2 linked regions of the Rosistilla oblonga genome follow. The main gene of each other region encodes a partner of the protein of the gene in region 2 in a complex. Links are inferred from orthologs where the notes say so. Each region holds a gene or a part of one and is shown on either strand. Other genes may lie near its edges. The genes, in order: carB and carA.

The links.
Region 1: the proteins of carA (region 2) and carB are in contact, whole or in part, in a solved structure (PDB 1KEE), measured with the Escherichia coli proteins. The link is inferred for Rosistilla oblonga from one-to-one orthologs.

The regions. Positions count from the first base shown.
Region 1 is NZ_CP036292.1:4,382,535-4,386,638, forward strand. The notes cover bases 106-3,890. They hold carB (carbamoyl-phosphate synthase large subunit), read right to left. Parts: upstream 3,552-3,890; coding sequence 306-3,551; downstream 106-305. Other genes in these bases: CA51_RS15425 (MATE family efflux transporter), read right to left, coding at 3,799-3,890. In the rest of the region: more of CA51_RS15425, read right to left, coding at 3,891-4,104. UniProt on the Escherichia coli protein: Large subunit of the glutamine-dependent carbamoyl phosphate synthetase (CPSase).
Region 2 is NZ_CP036292.1:1,886,124-1,889,325, forward strand. Bases 189-3,071 are described here. They hold carA (glutamine-hydrolyzing carbamoyl-phosphate synthase small subunit), read right to left. Parts: upstream 2,254-3,071; coding sequence 1,123-2,253; downstream 189-1,122. Other genes in these bases: CA51_RS06680 (hypothetical protein), read left to right, coding at 554-1,141; CA51_RS06690 (hypothetical protein), read right to left, coding at 2,349-2,624. Outside these bases: CA51_RS06695 (5-formyltetrahydrofolate cyclo-ligase), read left to right, coding at 3,191-3,202. UniProt on the Escherichia coli protein: Small subunit of the glutamine-dependent carbamoyl phosphate synthetase (CPSase).

The sequences.
Region 1 (4,104 bases), 2.5 Mb from region 2 along the record:
CGCCCCTAACGCGACATCTATCCCCAGTCGCGAAGCGACGGCATGAGACAGCCTGGTGACGCAAGTCCCAGGACAGCCAAGCCCCACCCCAAGCCTTCCGCCTCCAAGCGCGACATTCATCCCCAGTCGCGAAGCGACGACATGCGATAGCCTAGCGACGCAAGTCCCAGGACTGCGGCGATTTGGAATCGCGCCACAGATACGCAAAAGACCACCGCGATCGTGTTTCGATCGCGGTGGCCTTTGTTTCTATTTCGGCGGATAGCGTTCAACACATCGGCGCCGTCAATGCGCCGTGCGGAACTCTACAGTCCGAACCGGTCCTGCAGGCACTCGACGTCCAGGGCGCCTTCTTTGAGCGCCTCCATCGCGCCGACAGCGGCTTCGGCTGCGGCGATCGTCGTGATACATGGGACGCCGTGTTGAACGCCCGAAGCTCGGATGCGACCTTCGTCGGTGCGAGCCCCTTTGCCGTTGGGCGTGTTGATAATCAACTGGACCTCTTCGTTCTTCAGGTAATCGATCAAGTTCGGATGCCCTTCGGCAAGCTTCTTGATCGGAGTGACCGCCACGCCCGATTCCTCGAGCAATTTTGCGGTACCCGAGGTCGCCAGGATGCTGAAGCCGAGATCGCGGAGACGCGAGCCAAGCTTGATCGCAAAGTCCTTGTGACGCGACGACAGGCTGATGAAGATGTTCCCTTCGCTTGGAAGGACCGTGCTCGCCGCGATCTGGCTTTTGGCAAACGCCAGCGAGAAACTCTTGCTGGTTCCCATCACCTCGCCCGTACTTCGCATCTCCGGCCCGAGCACGATGTCGACACCGGCAAACTTGCGGAACGGGAAGACGCTCTCTTTGATCGAGACGTGCGACGGGATCGTTTCCCCGGTCACGCCGACTTCGGCAAGCGTCTTGCCGCACATGACCTGCGTCGCCAAACGCGCCACGGGAACGCCGGTCGCTTTGGCGACAAACGGCACGGTCCGGCTGGCTCGCGGATTGACTTCGATGATGTACAGCGTCGGCTTGCCATCTTCCATTTTGACGGCGTACTGGATGTTCATCAGTCCGACGACTTTCAATCGCAGCGCCAATTGTTTCGTGGCGACGCGGATTTCGTCGAGGATCGATTCGGGCAGGCTGTGAGGCGGGATCGCACATGCGGAGTCGCCGCTGTGGACGCCCGCTTCTTCGATGTGCTCCATGATTCCCATCAGCACGCAGTCCTTCGAATCGGAGAGCGCGTCGACGTCGACTTCAATCGCATCTTCCAGGAACCGGTCGATCAGAACCGGTTGCCCTTCGGCGACAACAAACGCTTCGGCGACGTAGCGGTCGAACTGCTTGTGGTCGTAACAGATCTCCATAGCGCGGCCGCCCAAAACAAAGCTGGGTCGAACCAACGCGGGGAAGCCGATCCGGTCGACTTCGCCGCGGGCTTCTTCCATCGTCCGCGCGATGCCGCTCGGCGGCTGACGCAGCCCCAGTTCATCGATCAGTTGTTGGAACAGCTCGCGATCCTCGGCCGCTTCGATCGTGTCGACGCTGGTTCCGATGATCGGCACGCCAGCGTTGGCCAATCCGCGAGCGAGATTCAGCGGCGTCTGGCCACCGAACTGTACGATTACGCCGTCGGGTTGGACGTTGTCGCAGATGTTCAACACATCTTCGATCGTCAGCGGTTCGAAGAACAGGATGTCGCTGGTGTCGTAATCGGTACTGACCGTCTCCGGATTACTGTTGACCATGATCGATTCATAGCCCATGTCGCGGAGGGCGAAACTGGCATGGCAGCAGCAATAATCGAACTCGATCCCCTGGCCGATCCGGTTTGGACCGCCACCAAGAATCATGATCCGCTTCTTGTCACCCTTGGGCGGCGCTTCGTTCTCGTCTTCGTACGTGCTGTAGTAGTACGGCGTGAAGGCCTCGAATTCGGCGGCACAGGTGTCGACCGATTTGAAGACCGCGCGGACGCCTTGTTCTTTGCGGTATTCGCGAACCTTCAGCTCGCTGGAGTCGAAGAAGATCGCCAACTGGCGATCGGAGAAACCTAGCTGTTTGGTGTATTTCAAGTCGGCGGGGCTGAGCGATTCGAGCGATCCAGCCTGCAGCAAAAAGTTCTCGTGCTCGACGATCTGTTGCAATTGGTCCAAGAACCAGCGATCGATTTTCGTCAGTTCGAAGATCTCTTCGATCGTCATCCCCATCTTCAGCGCGTATCGCAGATAGAAGATTCGTTCGGCGTTGGGAGTCGAAAGTTTTGCGATCACTTCATCGCGGTCGGGCTGCGATTCGCCACCCCACATATCCTTGCTGCCGCCGCCGAAACCGAAGGCGCCGACTTCCAGGCCGCGAAGCGCTTTTTGGAACGACTCTTTAAAGGTTCGCCCGATCGCCATCGTCTCGCCGACGCTCTTCATCTGCGTCATCAAGGTCGGATCGGCTTCGGGGAACTTCTCAAACGCAAACCGTGGGATCTTCGTAACGACGTAATCGATCGACGGTTCGAAACAAGCTTTTGTCTTTTGCGTGATATCGTTGGGCAGTTCCCACAAGCGGTAACCGACAGCCAACTTGGCCGCGATCTTGGCGATCGGGAAACCAGTCGCTTTACTGGCCAGCGCCGACGATCGGCTGACCCGCGGATTCATCTCGATCACGATCATCCGGCCGGTGGTCGGTTCGATCGCAAATTGGATGTTCGAGCCACCGGTCTCGACACCGATCTCGCGAATTACCGCCAACGAAGCGTCACGCATCCGTTGGTACTCTTTGTCGGTCAGCGTCTGCGCCGGGGCGACGGTGATCGAATCGCCGGTGTGGACGCCCATCGGATCGAAGTTCTCGATCGAACAGATGATCACACAGTTGTCGTCCATGTCGCGGACGACTTCCATTTCGTATTCTTTCCAACCGATGATCGACTCTTCGATCAGCACTTCGGTGACTGGGCTTTGGTCTAAGCCGTTTTGCACCAACGCGTCGAAGTCGTCGCGGTTGTAAGCGATCGCCGAACCGGAGCCACCCATCGTAAAGCTGGGTCGGACGACGCAGGGCAACCCGACATCGTTCATCACGCGGCGGGCGTCGGTCAGATTGCGGACCGTTTCGCCGCGGCAGACATCCAGGCCGATCTTGTCCATCGCCTGCTTAAACTGTTCGCGTTCTTCCGCTTTGGCGATTACATCGGCGCGAGCACCGATCATCTCCACGCCGTACTTCTCCAGCACGCCGTTGGCTTCCAAGTCCATCGCGGTGTTCAAACCGGTCTGACCGCCCAGAGTTGGCAGAAGCGCATCGGGGCGTTCTTTGGCGATGATCTTCTCGACCATCTGCCAGGTCAGCGGTTCGATGTAGGTCCGATCAGCGGTTCCCGGATCGGTCATGATCGTGGCCGGATTGCTGTTGACCAAGATGACTTCGTACCCCTCCTCACGCAGAGCTTTACAAGCCTGCGTGCCGGAATAATCGAATTCACAAGCTTGGCCGATGACGATCGGTCCGCTACCGATCAGCAAGATTTTCTTGATGTCGTCGCGACGTGGCACAGGAAGGGAACCTTTGATGGAGTGGAAGAGATCAGGACGGGCGCAAAACCCCGGCAATGTTAACAAACCACCGGGAAAGTGGTAGGGCCCGGAGAGCGCTTCTAGGCTGCAAATCCTTGCTTCATGCTTGCGTTGGTCCCCCAATCGCTAGGATTTCAACGATCGCCAGAACGCATCCCGCGATCAGAATTCGGGCAGGAAGCCGCTCGCCATGCCGACTCGAGCTGGCGATCGACTGCCGTCGGCGCTAATCGATCGCAACGGGATCGGTTTCCCGCAGGTCGGATTTCAGTTTTTGAAACTCGCGATTGGCGAAATAGAGGTTCGACAACGAATACGAAGTAACGCAGACCGCATAAGCCGCCGCGGCGCCGGTTCCACCAAACTTCCAATAGAAGATCACCGTCAGGACCAGCAGCAACCCCGCGTGCAAACCAAGCAGCCAAGTGAGCATGCGGCGCCGGCCGGCGTACAACAAAAACGTAGGTGCCAGCGAAAACAGAGTCGTCATGCTGGAACCGACCGCGACCCAACAGAGCGCCGGATACGAAGC
Region 2 (3,202 bases):
CTTTGTATCGGATGATCGCCGTTTCATCAGTCGGCTAATTCTTGCGAATCTGTCTAATTTATGCAACCCATCTGCGGCGGTTCTTCGCGGTGATTTGGTTTTTAAAAATGAAGCTTCCGCCGGCAGTGTCGCTACCGCCGTGGCAGCCAACAGAATCGGGCCTGTTGGCGACCGCCGCCGACTGCCAAACCGGACGCTCGAGCCCGCCGGGTGATCATTAATACGATCGCTAAATGGGCTCGCACCCAGCGGCGGCATGGTTGTCCAGTTTTCCTAAACCGGATAAGCGGAGGGGCGTGCGGAGGATTGGCGATCTTTTTTGAACCGCCACTGGAGAACTGCAGGCCCGACGTTCGATCGCTATTAATCGCGGGAAGCCCCCAACGTTTCAAGGATGAAATGGCAAGTCCGAGTCTGTCGCGAACAGGCGTTGCTTCTAATCCTTGGAAATTCTGTGCGATCTATCTTGGCTTCACTGTGTGTGCTTTTACTTGGCATCGTCGCTGCGCTTCCATTTCGCAAGTCGCCGCACCAAGAGGTTGAACCTCCCGCTTTGGAGAGGTCTCAAGTCGCCTCGTTGGTCTCGCCGCTTGAGGAGATCGACGTCGAAGCAGCGGATCTCTCTGGGCTGAGCCTATCGGAGATGCCGTACGCGATCGACGAGATCCCCAAGCCTGCCGATTCCCAAGACGGACTGGCTGCGTTTCCGACGCTGCCAAAATCGCGGCGTCCGTTTTCCGAAGGCTTGGTGCAACCGACGCCGATGCTGCCCGATAGCAACCCGTCGCGTGGGCCCGATCCGATGGACATCGCCAATCGATCGCAAGATTGGAACATCGATCTGCCGCTGAAATATGTGCAGCCGCAGACTGGATTAAAGGTCGAAGCGATCGCCAGAAAGCCGTTGGCAACGCCGGCTGAAGCGACAAGCGGTTCGCTGTCGTGGAACCCTTCGCCAAACGAAAATCGCCCGGCGGCTACCGGGATGCGGATTCATCAAGCCGGTTCGCGACAGTTGGGTGAAAGCTCGCAGTCGATCGAGCCAGAGGCGTCGGTCGAACCGACGCAGCAATATCAGAATTCGCCGCCGCCACAGCAGCGGCCTCGCAAACGCTACTTCGTTTATGAGCCAGCCGGTTGAGCCGAGATCGCTTCTTGGAAGCGATCGAATAGGTAGTGGCTGTCGTGTGGCCCCGAAGAAGCTTCGGGATGGTATTGAACGCTAAACGCATTGTGCTGGCGATGCCGAACGCCCGCGACCGTGTCGTCGTTCAGGTTCATGTGCGTGACTTCCAAGCAGTCGGGCAGCGACGATTGCTCGATCGCAAAGCCGTGGTTCTGCGTGGTGATCTCGATCTTCCCGGTCGTTAGATCCAAGACCGGTTGGTTGACGCCGCGGTGACCAAATTTCAGCTTAAACGCCTTGGCACCACAGGCTAGCGACAGCAGTTGGTGTCCCAAGCAGATCCCGAAGATCGGTTTCTTGCCGATCAGTTGACGGATCGTTTCTTGAGCCTGCTGCAAAGGCTCGGGGTCGCCGGGGCCGTTGGACAAAAAGATCCCGTCGGGTTCCAAGGCCAAGATCTCATCGGCGCTTGTCGAACCGGGAACGATCGTGACGCGGTTGCCGCGAGAGTGCAGGTGTCGCGGGATATTCCACTTCATGCCAAAGTCGAGGCAGACGATGTGGGCGCCGGAGTCGGGCGTTTGCGAATCGGTCCACTGATCCAATCGAACGTCCCAGGTCTCGACCGACTTGGGCATTACTTCGCAGGTCAGATCGCGGCCGACTAAACCGGGCGAGGCCTTCGCTTTGGCGACCAAGCTCTCGTCGTTCAGATCGGTCGTCGAAAGGATCCCCTTCATCGCACCCAGGTCGCGGATGCGGCGGACCAAAGCGCGGGTATCGATCTCGGCGATCGCGACGACGCCATGCTTCCGCAGATATTCGGTCAGGCCGCCTTGAGCGCGGTAATTGCTGTAGACACGGCTCGATTCGCGGATCACAAATCCCGACAACCGCGGCACGAGATGCTCGCGATCGTCGTCGTTGATCCCGTAATTGCCGATCTCGGGGCTGGTCATCGTGACGATCTGTCCGCGATAGCTCGGATCGGTCAGGATTTCCTGATATCCGGTCATCGCGGTGTTGAAGACGACCTCGCCGTCGACTTCGCCATCGGCACCGACCGAAATGCCGGTGTAGACGGTGCCATCTTCCAGTGCCAATTTCGCAGGGGCTCGCGTATTCATAAAGCTTGTATTGGGGTGGGGTTGGTGCGGCTGCGTTCTCATTGAAACGTATAACCTTTTCCCCACAGCGGCAAGGTGGCGAAGCGGGTTGTCGATCAGCGAAGTTCTTCAAAATCCTCCATCGGCTCGCCAAACTCCATCACCTCTTCGGCTTCTTCGACCACCTCGGCGACTTCCGCCTCCTCGACCTCCGCAAGCTCACCCTCTTCGACCGGCTCGGCTTCTTCGATCACTTCGTCCTGGTCGCCATCGGATTCTTTGTCGCCCGGCGTCGCCGGACTGGCAGCAGCACGTTTTTCCAGCATCGCTGCGATCGGAACCGCAAGCACGATCGAAGCGATAAAAGCACACCAACCGTAAAACCACATCATTGCAAATTCGCCAGTACTTCGGATTCGAATCAAGTTGAAAAGCGGAAGTTCGTTCACCCCGAGGGTGCCTATCGGCCATCGATCGGATCGTTGGATAAACCAGCGGGGATCCGATTTATCGTAATCAAACGCTGGGAGAGCTGCAATTTTTTGAGGCTCAAATTGCAGGGTGAAGCGATGTTTGCGCATTAGGCAATACGGGTAATCCGGCGTGTGCGCGAGGCACCGCGCAGATTCCCCGCTCACGCGTCGGGTTCCCGTTTAATCAGTACCGTTCAATGAAGGAGCCTCCGACCGTCGCAATAATTAGCGGCGGGAGGTAGTGGACGAGGTTACGAGTCCCAGCGATTTGGTCTGATGCATGCTGAAGGACTTGTAGCCTCGTCCACTACGCTTCGTTGAACGGCATTGGCGTTTAATCTGACGCTTCGGTTTGAAACACTGATTTGCTCTGGCACGAAATCCTATGCGTCCCGAACGACCTGCGGGGCTCCTGTGCAGAGGTTTCTAAAGCCTTACAGTGATAGTCGGATTCGACGCCATCAAAATACGAAGGGTTGCTAAGTATGAATCTGTCT